Pararhizobium capsulatum DSM 1112: one gene and its partner. The protein of the gene in region 1 interacts with the protein of each later gene in a pairwise test. Links are inferred from orthologs where the notes say so. Each region holds a gene or a part of one and is shown in the gene's direction. Other genes may lie near its edges.

The links.
Region 2: the proteins of QO002_RS09475 (region 1) and QO002_RS00310 interact in binary tests that used the Escherichia coli proteins (3 or more experiments, as listed by UniProt). The link is inferred for Pararhizobium capsulatum DSM 1112 from one-to-one orthologs.

Annotation. Positions count from the first base shown.
Region 1 is NZ_JAUSVF010000001.1:1,971,665-1,979,215, reverse strand. What follows is about bases 1,679-4,639. They hold QO002_RS09475 (ABC-F family ATP-binding cassette domain-containing protein), read left to right. Parts: upstream 1,679-2,197; coding sequence 2,198-4,081; downstream 4,082-4,639. Other genes in these bases: QO002_RS09465 (GNAT family N-acetyltransferase), read right to left, coding at 4,389-4,639; QO002_RS09470 (hypothetical protein), read left to right, coding at 4,164-4,385; QO002_RS09480 (GGDEF domain-containing protein), read left to right, coding at 1,679-2,128. Also shown: QO002_RS09490 (DinB family protein), read left to right, coding at 1-434; QO002_RS09485 (Rap1a/Tai family immunity protein), read left to right, coding at 503-910; more of QO002_RS09480, read left to right, coding at 1,049-1,678; more of QO002_RS09465, read right to left, coding at 4,640-5,231; QO002_RS09460 (Gfo/Idh/MocA family protein), read left to right, coding at 5,383-6,309; QO002_RS09455 (hypothetical protein), read right to left, coding at 6,366-7,160; QO002_RS09450 (DNA polymerase III subunit chi), read right to left, coding at 7,457-7,551. UniProt on the Escherichia coli protein: Genetic data indicate it may be involved in ribosome assembly or function.
Region 2 is NZ_JAUSVF010000001.1:63,837-71,947, reverse strand. The notes cover bases 1,107-4,627. They hold QO002_RS00310 (2-oxoglutarate dehydrogenase E1 component), read left to right. Parts: upstream 1,107-1,430; coding sequence 1,431-4,427; downstream 4,428-4,627. Other genes in these bases: odhB (2-oxoglutarate dehydrogenase complex dihydrolipoyllysine-residue succinyltransferase), read left to right, coding at 4,486-4,627; sucD (succinate--CoA ligase subunit alpha), read left to right, coding at 1,107-1,277. In the rest of the region: sucC (ADP-forming succinate--CoA ligase subunit beta), read left to right, coding at 1-359; more of sucD, read left to right, coding at 375-1,106; more of odhB, read left to right, coding at 4,628-5,721; QO002_RS00300 (MAPEG family protein), read left to right, coding at 5,797-6,210; QO002_RS00295 (LysE family translocator), read left to right, coding at 6,247-6,888; QO002_RS00290 (hypothetical protein), read left to right, coding at 6,891-7,379; QO002_RS00285 (SDR family oxidoreductase), read left to right, coding at 7,376-8,111. UniProt on the Escherichia coli protein: E1 component of the 2-oxoglutarate dehydrogenase (OGDH) complex which catalyzes the decarboxylation of 2-oxoglutarate, the first step in the conversion of 2-oxoglutarate to succinyl-CoA and CO(2).

The DNA of each region.
Region 1 (7,551 bases):
AAAGCGAGTTTCAGGAAAACAAGGGAGCCTTCTTCGGCTCGCTCTCCGGCACGCTCAACCACCTGCTTGCCACCGACCGCATCTGGATGCGCCGCTTCACCGGCACGGGCGACGCGCCGACGCGGCTCGATGCCGTCATTCACACGGAGTTTGCCGCACTTGCCGATGCGCGGCGGGCTGAAGACGAACGTATTGCCGGTTGGATCCGCGATCTGACGGAGGAGGATCTGCGGGCGACCTTTAGCTATACGCCCGTCAGCACTCCTACCCTCATCACCCAGAAACTGGCACCCGCGCTCGCCCATCTCTTCAACCACCAGACCCATCATAGGGGCCAGTGCCACATGATTTTGACCGCGCTGGGCAAGCCAAGCCTTTCGCTTGACCTCGTCTTTTTCCAGCGCACGCCAGAGGGGCGCAAGCATGCGGGCTGAGAGTTGCGTGGGCGTGCATTTGGCGTAGCATACGACCATGCCGCGCGAGCTTGGTAGGAGGAAGGGCAATGCCGGGACGATGCCGCCTGCCGATGATTGTTTTAGCCGCGCTGGCTGCTGTAGCACCAACGACGGCACGGGCGCAGTTCGTTGACGGCGTGACGCTGCACGCGTTTTGCCAGCCACCGAGGAATCCTGCCCTTGCCGGCTATGTTGCCGGTGTCCTCGACCGCTGGTCCCGCGATCTGCATCATGCGGAATTGGCGGATGTCGTCGATGCGGAGAACAATCGGCCGAAGAGCACGATCAGTGTGACGGCAAAGATCCGCGCCAATATATGCGCGCCCGATACGATTATCCTGCAGGAGCATATCGACGTTGTCTGCGCCTTTCTGGAGGCTAACCCGCTGGAGCTGGGGCGTAGCGCCGACATCCTGGTGCAGACTGCGACAGCGCTGAGATGGCCATGTTCTTAAGCGCTCTGTAACCATCACATACAGGCGCAATCGCAGATTGACGCTCTTTTAATGTCAACGGCTTATCCAATTCCATAACAAGGAAAACGGCGGCAAGGCCGCAAGATGGCAATATCAGCTGTTTCAGGGATTGAACCGATGACGAACCCCAAGCAGAACGCGCAGCGGCCGGCACGGACGGAAATCGACGCCGTGTTCGTCAGGATTGCCCAGGCCATGGCGAGCCTTGGCGTTTCTCCCCTGCCGCGCAACTATGCGCTGTTTTACGAGGCGCTTTCGGGACGCAATCCAGATCTTGCCCGCGAGCTTTCGGCACTCGGGCCCTCTCCCGATGCAGCCAAGATTGACGAACTTGGTATTCGTCACAATCTTGCAAGCCACGCGACACTGAGTGCCGACAAGGTTCAGGCGCAGGCCGTGAAGCTCCTGGGTGACGTTTCGGTGGCGATGCGCGAGGCCACCAATCGCAAGACGGGTTTCGTCCGCCAGCTGCAGGATTTTGCGCTTCGGCTCGAAAACGATCCGGTGGTTGCCATGTCGGACTTTGCCGATGCGACGCAGGCGATCCGTGATCAGGCCGCAGCGCTGCTGCGCGACGAAGCAAGCTTCTCTGGGCGGCTTACCGAAACCGTTGCACAGCTGTCTTCCATGGAAGGCGATATCGATGCGCTGCGGGCAGCGGCGACGCGGGATCCCTCAACCGGGCTTCCGAACCGTACGGCATTCTCGGCGCGGCTATCGGCGCTGTTTCTCGATGCGCCGCCGCCCACGGCCCTTGTGCTGGTGTCCCTTAACGGCCTGCGCGGCGTCGGCGAACGGTACGGCGTGGACGCGCTGGAAAAGGCGCTGAAGAAACTCGCTCCGATTTTCCGCAAATCCATCAAGAAGAACGACTTCGTCGGTCGTATCGGACTGGATGAACTGGCCTTCCTGTTTTCCGACGTCAGCGCCGCCAATGCAGAGGCAATCGTCTCGCGCATACGCGCTTCGATCGAAGCCATCGACATCCCCCTGCCCGAACGCTCGTTCACGCCGGAACGACTGTCTCTCTCGGCAGGCATCGCGATGACCGATGCCGCAAGTGGAGAGGCCGATCTCTTCAGCCAGGCGGAACTCGCGCTGCACGCCGTCAAGGCCTCCGGCCATCCGGGCCAGCTGGTGTTCTCGGCCGCCGTCGGCGCGAGATCGCCGCGCCTCTACTCTCCCCACGCGGCATAGGCCTTTTCACGAAGACTGCGGCCTCTGGGACACTTGCCTTCCGCGACAACATCGGCCAAAACGCCGGCCATGATCACGATCAACAATCTCTCCGCGCGTATTGCCGGCCGCCTGCTCATCGACCAGGCGACGGTTTCGCTTCCTGCCGGCACCAAGGCCGGCCTCGTCGGCAAGAACGGCGCCGGCAAGTCGACGCTCTTCCGCATCATCACCGGCACGATGGAGAGCGAGACAGGTTCCGTTTCGATCCCCAGGAATGCCCGCATCGGACAGGTGGCACAAGAAGCGCCCGGCACCGAAGAGCCGCTGATCGAAATCGTGCTGAAAGCAGACAAGGAGCGCGAGGCGCTGCTGACTGAAGCCGAGCATGCCACCGATCCGCATCGTATTGCCGAAATCCAGACGCGGCTCACCGACATCCAGGCGCATTCGGCGGAATCGCGTGCGGCCAGCATTCTCGCTGGTCTCGGTTTCGACCATGAGGCGCAGAAGCGCCCGGCCTCGTCCTTTTCCGGTGGCTGGCGCATGCGCGTGGCGCTGGCGGCCGTGCTGTTTGCCGAGCCGGACCTGCTGCTGCTCGACGAACCGACCAACTATCTCGACCTCGAAGGCGCATTGTGGCTGGAGGACTATATCCGCCGCTATCCACACACGGTCATCATCATCAGCCACGATCGCGACCTGCTCAACACGGCTGTCAATTCGATCATCCATCTCGACCAGAAGAAGCTGACCTTCTACCGCGGCTCCTACGACCAGTTCCAGCGCCAGCGCGCCGAGGCGATCGAGCTGCAGCAGAAGGCCAAGGTGAAGAATGAGGCGGCGCGCAAGCACCTGCAGTCCTTCATCGACCGGTTCAAGGCCAAGGCAACCAAGGCCCGTCAGGCGCAGAGCCGCGTCAAGGCGCTGGAGCGGATGGGGACCGTTGCCGCCGTCATCGAGGATCATGTCCATCCGATCCATTTTCCCGAGCCGGAAAAACAACCGGCCTCGCCGATCATCGCCATCCAGGGCGGTTCTGTCGGATACACGCCCGGCAAGCCGATCCTGAAGGGCCTGAACCTCAGGATCGACAATGACGACCGCATCGCCCTGCTCGGCTCGAACGGCAATGGCAAATCGACGTTTGCCAAGTTCATCTCCGGTCGGCTTTCCGCTGATGCCGGCGACATCCGGCTGGCACCGAACCTGAAGATCGGCTTCTTTGCCCAGCATCAGCTGGACGATCTCGTTCCCGGTGATACCGCGGTTCAGCATATCCGTCCGCTGATGCCGGATGCGCCGGAAGCCAAGGTGCGCTCGCGCGTCGCCCAGATGGGTCTTGCGACCGAAAAGATGGACACGCCGGCCAAGGACCTTTCGGGCGGCGAAAAAGCGCGCCTGCTGATGGGCCTCGCCGCCTTCGACGCGCCGAACATGCTGATCCTCGACGAGCCGACCAACCACCTCGACATCGACAGCCGCAATGCACTGATCGAGGCACTGAACGACTATGAGGGCGCGGTTATCCTGATCTCGCATGATCGCCACCTGATCGAGGCGACTGTGGACCGGCTGTGGCTGGTGCGCGACGGCACCGTGACGAACTATGACGGCGACCTCGAGGATTACCGCAGCGTCATCGTCGCCAGCAGCAGGACCAAGGGCGCCAAGACCAAGCCTGCAGACGAGACAGTGAACAAGGCCGACCAGCGCAAGGCAGCCGCGGAAAAGCGCGCCGCCTTTGCGCCGCTGAAGAAAAAGATCAATGAAATCGAATCCCTGACGGAAAAGCTTCAGAAGCAGATTCGGGCCCTTGATGCGGAGCTTGAGAGCCAGGAACTCTACGAAAAATTCCCCGACAAGGCGGCCACCAAGGTCAAGGAACGGGCAGAGGTTGCGTCTCGCCTGAGCAAGGCCGAAGACCAGTGGATGGAGCTTTCGACCGAATATGAAGAGGCGATGGCGAGCTGATTCATCGGTGCTAAACGATTCGTTAAAATTTTAGCGGTTTCTTTAATATGGCCTTCATCGACTCATTTTAAACTTTTGAGCCATGAGGAAAGAGCGCACGCAAAGAACGGATGTCTACCGGTTTCGCCGGGTGAAGTGGGGCAACCCGCGCCACCAGCTGACGAAGCTGCGCAACGTGACGCCGGCCATGGCGGAGGGCGAGCGGGAGGCGGCCGGCCTATGGTTCTGGATCGCCGTCGCCTGCCTTTCGGCCATCACCTTCGCCAGCGTTTTCCTGATCGCGACCGACACGCGTCTTCTTTAAAATTCAGCCAAGTTCGAAAGTGGTGATGCCGTAAATCTGCGACAGCGGCAGATCGGGCACCGGGCCGCGATACATGCGCGCCGTCTCAAAGACCGGCTTAAGATTGTATCGGTCGCACAACGCTTTTGCCGCGGCGTTCGGTTCAGGTATATCGAGGAAGATCTGGCCTCCACCGGCCATCGTCACCAGCTTGCGGAAGATGAGGTCGGCATTGGTTTCCGTATCCGCAAACAGCGGGCCGATCTTGTGGCCCTCGCGGCAGGCGCGGATGGTGCCGTAGCCTGATATTTCCGCATGGCGGATGAACGCGACGCTGTTTCGATTGGGCAGCGGCCGCAGCCATTCCTTGAGGAAAGCATCCCGTGGGCCGGGCGAAAAGCGGCGGTCATAGGCGATGATCGAGGGGATATGCACGGGCGAAACTTCAGTCAATTCAGAGGACGGAGGTTCGCTGCAGGTCACCTCGCCACCGTAGCGGAAATTGGCGTAAGCATAGGCAAAGCCCGATTTCTGGTAGTTTTCCTGCTGCGCGACCACGCCATCAAGACCCATGGTCCTGGCGCTTGTTTCGCGGAGCGCCTTCTTCCACAGAGCATGGCCGATACCCTGCCCGCGGAAATCCGGATGCGCCATGTAGAAGCCGAGAAAGGCATAATCCGGGCCGTAGCGGACGAGCGAGATGGCAGCCACGATCTGGCCCTCCTCCTCTGCGAGCCAGTAACCATCGGGATCGGCAGCGAAGAACGGCGTTGCGTCTCCGAGACCGGGGTTCCAGCCTTCGCGCGCCGCCCAGTCCAGCATCATGTCGAGATCGGCGCGGGTGGCTTTTCGATAGATCGGCGGCATGGCGGCTCCTGTGTGCGATTCGCATTATGCAAACAGGCTCACCATCGCTTTGTCCATGATCGTCATCGATCATTGCGTCAGCGCCGCTTGCCCGTATCCCGCTTTCTGATACAAAGCGCATCATAAAATCATACTAATCGAGCGAAACACCATGAGCCCCATCAATATCGCCATCGTCGGTGTCGGCAAGATCGTCCGCGACCAGCATCTGCCCGCCATCGCCGCCAATTCCGACTACAAGCTGATCGCTGCAGCCAGCCGCCACGGCGTCGTCGACGGGATCGACAATTTCAAGTCGATCGAAGCGATGCTCGAAGCCGTACCGGCAATCGACGCTGTTTCGCTCTGCATGCCGCCGCAGTACCGCTATGCGGCTGCGCACACGGCGCTGCAGGCCGGCAAGCATGTGTTCCTCGAAAAGCCGCCGGGGGCGACGCTGAGCGAAGTGGCAGACCTGCAGGCGCTGGCCGATTCGAAGGGCCTGTCGCTGTTTGCCAGCTGGCATTCGCGCTATGCACCGGCCGTCGAGGAAGCCAAGGCATTCCTTGCTTCGACGAAGATCAACAGTGTCCAGGTCATCTGGAAAGAAGACGTGCGCCACTGGCATCCGAACCAGGAATGGATCTGGGCAGCCGGCGGTCTCGGCGTCTTCGATCCGGGCATCAATGCGCTGTCGATCGTCACGCATATCCTGCCGAAACAGCTATTCATCACCGCCGCTACGCTCGAATTCCCCGAGAATCGCGACGCTCCGATCGCAGCCAGCATCACCTTCCGGGATGCAGACGCTCTTCCGGTTTCCGCCGAATTCGACTGGCGCCAGACCGGCCACCAGAGCTGGGACATCATCGCGGAAACGGATGCAGGCCGGATGGTTCTGGCCGAAGGCGGCGCCAAGCTCTCGATCAATGGCGAACTGCGCAAGGACACGCCCGAGCGCGAATATCCGGCGCTTTACGAGCGCTTCGCTGAAATCGTGAAGGCCGGCAAGTCCGACGTCGATCTGGCGCCGCTGCGCCACGTTGCAGATGCCTTCATGCTCGGCAAGCGCAAGTTCGTCGAAGCTTTTCACGATTGATTTCCGAGATTTGGGCGGGCTGCTTTGCAAAGCAGCCCGCCCGGTTTTTGCAGATTTTATGGGTTCGTCGTCCCCTTGAATCCCTGGCGTGTCCATTCATAGACGCGGGCATCGGTGCGGAAATTGCCAACCCTGGCGGCGGCAAGGTCCAGAATGCTGACAATGATCGTCGTCCAAACGATCATCAGCACCACGATCATGACGCGGACCGGCTTTCCTCTGAGACCGAACTGATAGCCGAGCGCCGCCATGCTGAGCAGCATCACGCCAAGCAAGAGCCAGAAGATCTGTGCCGGCAGGCGCATGACGGTCGCGAACCGCTCGGACGTGCTGGTATCGAATGTGTCGTTGACGGCCGCCATCAGCGACGCAGAGATCGGATCGGGATGCTCCCGTACGATGGTCGTCACATGCTGCCAGATGGTTTGCTGGAGGGCGGACGTATCCGCATTCGCCTTCGCAAGTGCCTCGGGGTCACGACCCGTAAGGACGAAATCCTCGCGAACTTTCGCATATTCCTCGAGCAACTTGGCGATCTCGATCGAATCGGGAGATCCGATCGCGTTGGCCCGCAACCACGCCGTACCGATGGCGTTAGACTCGGCGAGCGTGCCTTGACGCCGCTCGCTGAAACGGGCGTTGGAATAGGAAAGCGTAAGGGCGAGCACGAAGGCCAGAAGGCCCATCATGCCGGCGACGACAATACCGACATTTTCCGTCTGGCCAGTCGCGCGCTCCTTGTTGCGCGCTCCAAAGCGGTAACCGACCTCATGGGCCAGCAACTGCGCCAGGAGTAGCAGGGCTGCGAACGCCAACAGGCTGTATTCCGCAAGCGAAATGAGAAAATCCATAAAAACCCCATTGAGAACTCTGCAACCGCCATGCCCTGGCGGTGGCCGGACGACCGATCATGAAAACCGTCGTCGAAGACGGTGCAAAGCCTCCTATCGCGAGCCTATGGCGAGATGGCGCTGTATCGAACGCATCTTGTGACCAAGGGATGAAATCCAGTTCAATCAAACATTCAGAAATAGAAATACGTACAATAAATTGAAATCGGCGGACGAACGCAAGGGGACCGATCGTGAAGAAACCTGGACCCAATGCCGATTTCTTCGTTGCCGCGCCGATGAGAAAGCGCTGAAAATTACGCCTTCTTCACCCAGCGACCATCGTCGTTCTGCTGCCAGTAGGTCAGTGCATGCCCCTCGCCCTTCAGGCGTTTCCAATTGGCGCGGGCCG
Region 2 (8,111 bases), 1.9 Mb from region 1 along the record:
CCATGGCGACCATGGACATCATCAAGCTTTACGGCAAGGAGCCGGCAAACTTCTGCGACGTCGGCGGCGGCGCCGGCAAGGAGAAGGTTGCTGCAGCCTTCAAGATCATCACGGCCGATCCGAAGGTCGAGGGCATTCTCGTCAACATCTTCGGCGGTATCATGAAATGCGATGTCATCGCGGAAGGTGTCGTCGCAGCCGTGCAGGAAGTCGGCCTGAAGGTTCCGCTCGTTGTTCGCCTCGAAGGCACCAATGTCGAGCTTGGCAAGAAAATCCTGAACGAGTCGGGTCTGGCAATCACCGCCGCTGACGATCTGGACGACGCTGCCAAGAAGATCGTCGCTGCGATCAACGGTTAATTGAAGGACCTACTCATGTCGATTCTCGTCAACAAGAACACCAAGGTCCTGGTTCAGGGCCTGACCGGCAAGACCGGTACTTTCCACACCGAGCAGGCGCTTGCCTATTACGGCACGCAGATGGTCGGCGGCATCCACCCGAAGAAGGGTGGCGAAACCTGGACCGGCTCGAAGGGCGAAACCCTGCCGATCTTCGCAAGCGTTGCCGAAGCCAAGGAAAAGACCGGCGCCGATGCGTCCGTGATCTATGTTCCGCCGGCCGGTGCTGCGGATGCGATCATCGAGGCGATCGAAGCCGAGATCCCGTTCATTACCTGCATCACCGAAGGCATCCCGGTCATGGATATGGTTCGCGTCAAGGCTCGCCTTGATCGCTCCAAGTCGCGCCTTCTCGGCCCGAACTGCCCGGGCGTCCTGACGCCGGAAGAGTGCAAGATCGGCATCATGCCGGGCTCGATTTTCCGCAAGGGCTCGGTCGGCATCGTTTCACGCTCCGGCACGCTCACCTATGAAGCCGTGTTCCAGACCTCGAACGAAGGCCTTGGCCAGACCACGGCTGTCGGCATCGGCGGCGACCCGGTCAAGGGCACCGAGTTCATCGACGTGCTCGAGTTGTTCCTCGCCGACGACGAAACCAAGTCAATCATCATGATCGGCGAAATCGGCGGCTCGGCTGAAGAAGATGCAGCCCAGTTCCTGATCGACGAGGCCAAAAAGGGCCGCAAGAAGCCGATGGCTGGCTTTATCGCGGGCCGTACGGCTCCGAAGGGCCGCACCATGGGCCACGCCGGCGCTGTCGTTTCCGGCGGCAAGGGCGATGCAGAATCCAAGATCGCGGCCATGGAAGCGGCCGGCATCAAGGTGTCGCCGTCCCCGGCGCGCCTCGGCACCACCCTTGTCGAAGTCCTCAAGGGCTGAGACACCACGAAATCGAATGGGGCGAGACTGTCGTTTCGCCTCATTCGCACCATCTAAGCATCGGATGCTCGCGCTTTTGTGGCGCAAAACCGCCCGGACGGACCGGACGGTACCAACCAGTCAGGAGGCGGACGGACAGGTCCGCGGTACACAATGGCAAGGCAAGAAGCCAACGAACAATTCCTGCTGACATCGTTCCTCGACGGAGCGAACGCCAGCTATATCGAACAGCTTTATGCGCGCTATGAAAGCGACTCGTCGTCGGTTTCCGGTGAGTGGCAGTCCTTCTTCAAGGCGCTGCAGGACGAGCCGGGCGATGTCGTGAAGGCCGCCAAGGGCGCCTCCTGGAAGAAGCCGAACTGGCCCGTCACCGAGCGCAGCGAACTGGTTTCCGCGCTCGACGGCGATTGGGGCACGGTCGAGAAGGTCATCGAAAAGAAGGTGAAGGCCAAGGCCGAGGAGCAGGCTGCCGTAACCGGCGTTGCCGTTGCTTCCGCCGACGTCCACCAGGCGACCCGCGACAGCGTCCGCGCCATCATGCTGATCCGCGCTTATCGCGCCCGCGGCCACCTTCATGCCAAGCTCGACCCGCTTGCCATTGCCGCTCCGGTGGACGATTATCACGAGCTTTCCCCGTCCAACTACGGCTTCGGTCCGGAAGACATGGATCGCCCGATTTTCCTGGATAATGTGCTCGGTCTCGAATACGCGACCCTGCGCGAGATCGTCGATCTCCTCGAGCGCACCTATTGTTCCACGCTCGGCGTGGAGTTCATGCATATCTCCGATCCAGAAATCAAAGGCTGGATACAGGAGCGCATCGAGGGTCCGGACAAGGGCGTCGCCTTCACACCTGAAGGCAAGAAGGCCATCCTGTCGAAGCTCATTGAGGCCGAAGGCTTCGAGCAGTTCATCGACGTCAAGTACAAGGGCACCAAGCGCTTCGGTCTCGATGGTGGCGAATCGCTGATCCCGGCGCTGGAGCAGATCATCAAGCGCGGTGGTCAGGAAGGCCTAAAGGAGGTCATCCTCGGCATGGCCCATCGCGGCCGTCTGAACGTTCTGACCAACGTCATGGGCAAGCCGCATCGCGCCGTGTTCCACGAGTTCAAGGGCGGCTCCTATGCGCCTGATGATGTCGAAGGTTCGGGCGATGTGAAGTACCATCTCGGTGCGTCTTCCGACCGCGAATTCGATGGTAACAAGGTTCACCTGTCGCTAACGGCAAATCCGTCGCATCTCGAAATCGTCAACCCCGTCGTCATGGGCAAGGCCCGTGCCAAGCAGGACCAGATGGCGACTGTCTTCGAAGGCGATGTTATCCCTTTGAAGGAACGCTCCAAGGTCATGCCGCTGCTGTTGCACGGTGATGCGGCGTTTGCCGGCCAGGGTGTTACCGCGGAAATTCTCGGCTTGTCCGGTCTGCGCGGCCATCGTGTTGGCGGCACCGTGCACTTCATCATCAACAACCAGATCGGTTTCACCACCAATCCGGCCTTCTCACGGTCGTCGCCCTATCCGTCCGATGTCGCCAAGATGATCGAAGCGCCGATCTTCCACGTCAATGGCGATGACCCGGAAGCGGTTGTCTACGCTGCCAAGATCGCGACCGAATTCCGGATGAAGTTCCACAAGCCGGTCGTGATCGATATGTTCTGCTACCGCCGCTTCGGCCACAACGAAGGCGATGAGCCGTCATTCACGCAGCCGAAGATGTACAAGGTCATCCGCGCTCACAAGCCGGTCGTGCAGGTCTACGGAGAGCGCCTGATTGCCGAAGGACTGATCACCGACGGCGACCTTGAAAAGATGAAGGCCGATTGGCGCGCCCACCTGGAGCAGGAATTCGAGGCCGGCCAGTCCTACAAGCCCAACAAGGCCGACTGGCTGGACGGTGCCTGGTCAGGCCTGCGTGCCGCCGACAATCAGGACGAACAGCGCCGCGGCAAGACCTCGGTGCCGATGAAGAGCCTGAAGGAAATCGGCCGCAAGCTGTCGGAAGTTCCCGAAGGCTTCCGCGTCCACAAGACCATCCAGCGCTTCATGGATAACCGTGCCGGCATGGTGACCTCTGGCGAGGGTGTCGACTGGGCGATGGCGGAGGCTTTGGCCTTTGGCACGCTCTGCGCCGAAGGTACGAAGATCCGGCTTTCCGGTCAGGATTGCGAACGCGGCACCTTCTCGCAGCGCCATTCGGTTCTCTATGATCAGGAGACCGAAGATCGCTACATTCCGCTTGCCAATATTTCACCGACGCAGGGGCGTTACGAAGTCATCAATTCGATGCTGTCCGAAGAGGCTGTACTTGGTTTCGAATACGGCTATTCGCTGGCCCGCCCGAATGCGCTGACCCTCTGGGAAGCCCAGTTCGGCGACTTCGCCAACGGTGCGCAGGTCGTGTTCGACCAGTTCATCTCGTCTGGTGAACGCAAGTGGCTTCGTATGTCCGGCCTCGTCTGCCTCCTGCCGCATGGCTACGAAGGTCAGGGGCCGGAGCACTCTTCCGCCCGCCTCGAGCGCTGGCTGCAGATGTGTGCCGAAGACAACATGCAGGTTGCCAACGTCACGACGCCGGCGAACTATTTTCATGTCCTTCGCCGCCAGATGAAGCGGGACTTCCGCAAGCCGCTGATCATGATGACGCCAAAGTCGCTGCTGCGCCACAAGCGCGCCGTATCGAGCCTTTCGGAAATGGCCGGCGAAAGCTCGTTCCACCGCCTGCTGTGGGATGATGCCGAAGTCATCAAGGATGGCCCGATCAAGCTGCAGAAGGATGCCAAAATCCGCCGCGTCGTGCTCTGCACCGGCAAGGTCTATTACGACCTTTTGGAAGAGCGTGAAAAGCGCGGCGTCGATGACGTCTACCTGCTGCGTGTCGAACAGCTCTATCCGTTCCCGGCCAAGGCACTCATCAACGAGCTCTCGCGCTTCCGCAATGCGGAGATGGTCTGGTGCCAGGAAGAGCCGAAGAACATGGGTGCGTGGTCGTTCATCGATCCCTATCTGGAATGGGTGCTTGCCCATATCGACGCCAAGTACCAGCGCGTGCGCTACACCGGCCGTCCGGCCGCGGCATCGCCCGCTACCGGCCTGATGTCGAAGCACCTCGCGCAGCTCGCGGCATTCCTGGAAGACGCGCTGGGAGGCTGAAAAGCCTCCCGCTCTCCCCGTAGTTGAAACCGATACCCGAAGAACGGACTTTAAAATCATGGCTACAGAAATCCGCGTGCCCACCCTGGGCGAATCCGTCAGCGAAGCCACCGTCGGTACCTGGTTCAAGAAGGTCGGCGATACGGTCAAGGCCGATGAGCCGATCCTGGAACTCGAAACCGACAAGGTGACGATCGAAGTTCCGGCGCCTGCCGCCGGTGTTCTCGCCGAAATCGTCGCCGCTGCCGGCGAAACGGTGGGCCTCGGCGCGCTGCTTGGCCAGATCTCCGCAAGCGGAGCAGGCGTTGCCGCTCCGGCGCCGGCTGCCGAAAAGAAGGTCGCCGCGCCTGCCGCCTCTGCACCGGCTGTTGCTCCGGCCACTCCGCAGGTCGCTTCCGCAATGCCGGCTGCTCCTGCTGCCGCAAAGCTGCTCGCTGAAAACAACCTCTCCGCTTCCGACGTCGATGGCTCCGGCAAGCGTGGCCAGGTGCTGAAGGGCGATGTCATTGCTGCTGTTGCCAAGGGCATTTCGACGCCTGCCGCTTCCGAGCCGGCCAAGGTCGTCGCCCGTGCGCCGTCGCCGGCTGAAGACGCGCCGCGTGAAGAGCGGGTCAAGATGACCCGTCTTCGCCAGACGATTGCGCGCCGCCTCAAGGATGCGCAGAACACGGCGGCCATGCTGACCACCTACAACGAGGTGGACATGTCGGCCGTCATGGCGCTGCGCACAAAGTACAAGGACATCTTCGAGAAGAAGCATGGCGTAAAGCTCGGCTTCATGGGCTTCTTCACCAAGGCCGTGACGCACGCGCTGAAGGAACTGCCGGCCGTCAACGCCGAGATAGACGGCACCGACATCATCTACAAGAACTTCTGCCACATCGGCATGGCCGTCGGCACCGACAAGGGTCTTGTCGTTCCCGTTATCCGTGACGCCGACCAGATGACGGTTGCCGAGATCGAGAAGGATCTGGGTCGTCTCGCCAAGGCTGCCCGCGATGGCACGCTGTCGATGGCCGACATGCAGGGCGGCACGTTCACCATCACCAATGGTGGCGTCTACGGTTCGCTGATGTCCTCCCCGATCCTCAATGCGCCCCAGTCGGGCATCCTCGGCATGCACAAGATCCAGGACCGTCCGGTGGTTGTCGGTGGCCAGATCGTCATTCGTCCGATGATGTATCTCGCGCTGTCCTACGATCACCGCATGGTCGACGGCAAGGAAGCCGTGACCTTCCTGGTGCGCGTGAAGGAAAGCCTGGAAGATCCGGAACGTCTGGTTCTCGATCTCTAGGCTTTTTGTTTAACGCGATTCCGGACGCAAAACCGCTTCGCACTTTTGCTGGAATCGCTTGAGGGACACCTGATCATGGACGCAGCAGCACTGGCAGGCTCGCCGTTCCTGACGCTTCTTGGATGGAGCGTCGTGCTGCTGGTGTTCCATATCGGACTGCAGGGCCAGCTTGCGACGATAGAGCTCGGATCGGCCTGGAATGCCGGTCCGCGTGACGACCATCAGCAGCCGTCCGGCAAGATCGCCGGGCGTGCTGACAGGGCATCGGCAAATTTCCGCGAGACCTATCCGGCCTTCGTTGGCCTGGCGTTGGCCCTGGCGACGGTGGGGGACCCGAGCGGCTGGGGTCTGATCGGCGCATGGACGTGGTTCATATGCCGTCTGGTCTACATTCCGCTCTATCTCGCCGGCGTGCCTTATATCCGCTCGCTGGTCTGGGTCGGCTCTCTCATTGGCCTGCTGATCATGGTTTCGCGGCTTATCTTTTGATAGAAGACGGGCTGAGCTTCCTGCCGGAGTAATTGCATGCATCCCTATCTTTTCGAACTCGCCTCGCTGATGGCGATCTTCTCCTTCGCGATCGTCTCGCCCGGTGCAGATCTTGCCATGGTCATGCGCCAGTCGATCGTTCATGGCCGTCGCTCCGCTGTTATCACGTCCTTCGGCATCGGCACATCGCTGATGTTCCATGTGACGTACACGATCCTGGGTCTCGGGCTGATCATTTCCCAGTCGATCTACCTCTTCAATATCGTCAAGTGGTGCGGTGTCGCCTACCTCATCTATATCGGCATCAAGGCTCTTCGGGCTGGCAAGACGGACATGACGGTGCCGGCGGCGGATGCTGAAGGCGCCCACAAGGAGCAGTCGGCGCTCAAGGCCTTCGGCCTTGGCTTTGCGGCCAATGCGCTGAACCCGAAGCCGGTGTTTTTCTTCCTGTCGATCTTTTCGACGGTGGTTTCGGCACATACGCCGATCCCGGTTAAGTTCGGCTATGGGCTCGTCATGGCATGCTGCCTCATCCTGTGGTTCGTCGGCGTCAGCCTGTTCATGACGACGCCGAAGATGCGCTCGACCTTCTCGCGCATGAGCCAGTGGATCGACCGCGCCAGCGGTCTCGTTTTCATTGCGCTCGGCCTCAAGCTCGCAACGGAAAAGGCGGCCTGACGATGAAGCGTCTTGCCGCGGCAGTGCTGTTTTCGCTTGCCCCCCTTGGGGTGCAGGCGGCCGATTGCCTGCAGAGCAAAGCCGTCTACGGCGATGCAGATGGTGCCTATGAGCTGCGTTTCCTCCCTGTCGATTCGGAGAGTGCAACGACCAGCAATCGCTTCGAGGTCGCAGCCCTCAAGGCGGACCTGAAGCTTGAAGGTTTCGTCATGATTTCCGGTGATCCGGAGCGTGCCAATGGCATGATCATGAACAATTGCCCGGAGGGCGATGTAACCGGCGATGATCTGGCTGCCTGCGTTATCTGGCAGGGCGTGATCTATTCCGTTGATGCCGCCGGCAAGGTTGATCTCCTGCCAGCCGAAACGAAAGCTGCGGCTCTGCAATTACTGCTCCCCGATCTCGGCCCCGCGATCAAGGCCTCTGCCCTCTGGGGCAAGCTCACCGTCGCGCCCTGGGATGTGTTTGGCTTGAAAGGATGCGCGACATGACGGAAAAGCCTGTTGTTCTGGTCACCGGCGGCAGCCGCGGCATCGGCGCCGCCATCTGCCGCTCCGCGGCTCGCGCCGGCTGGCTGGTGGTCGTCAATTACGCGACAAACGCTGCTGCAGCCGAAGCGGTCGTGGCGGATATCGTCAATGCCGGCGGCGAGGCGATCGCGGTTGTCGGCGATGTCGCCCAGCCCGGTGATATCGAGGCGATGTTTGCCACGATCGACAGCACCTATGGCCGGCTAGATGGTCTCGTCAACAATGCCGGCATCGTTGGCTCGCCGCAGCGCATCGACGAGATGGATTTTGCCCGCATCGACCGCATGCTGCGTGTCAATGTCACCGGCTCCATCCTCTGCGCCGGAGAGGCCGTGCGACGCATGTCGAAGAGCAGGGGCGGCAATGGTGGCGTGATCGTCAACATCTCGTCCATGGCCGCGCTTCTCGGTTCTGCCGGACAGTATGTCGACTATGCCGCCGCCAAGGGCGCCATCGATACCTTCACCATCGGTCTCGCACGCGAAGTGGCCATCGAAGGTATCCGCGTCAATGCCGTGCGCCCCGGGGTCATCGATACCGAAATCCACGCCTCCGGCGGCCTTCCAACCCGAGCCCGCGACATGGCGCCCAGCATTCCGATGCAGCGGCCCGGCGAAGCACAGGAAGTCGCCGACGCCGTTCTCTACCTACTTTCGCCTTCGGCATCCTATGTAACGGGTGCCATTCTCAACG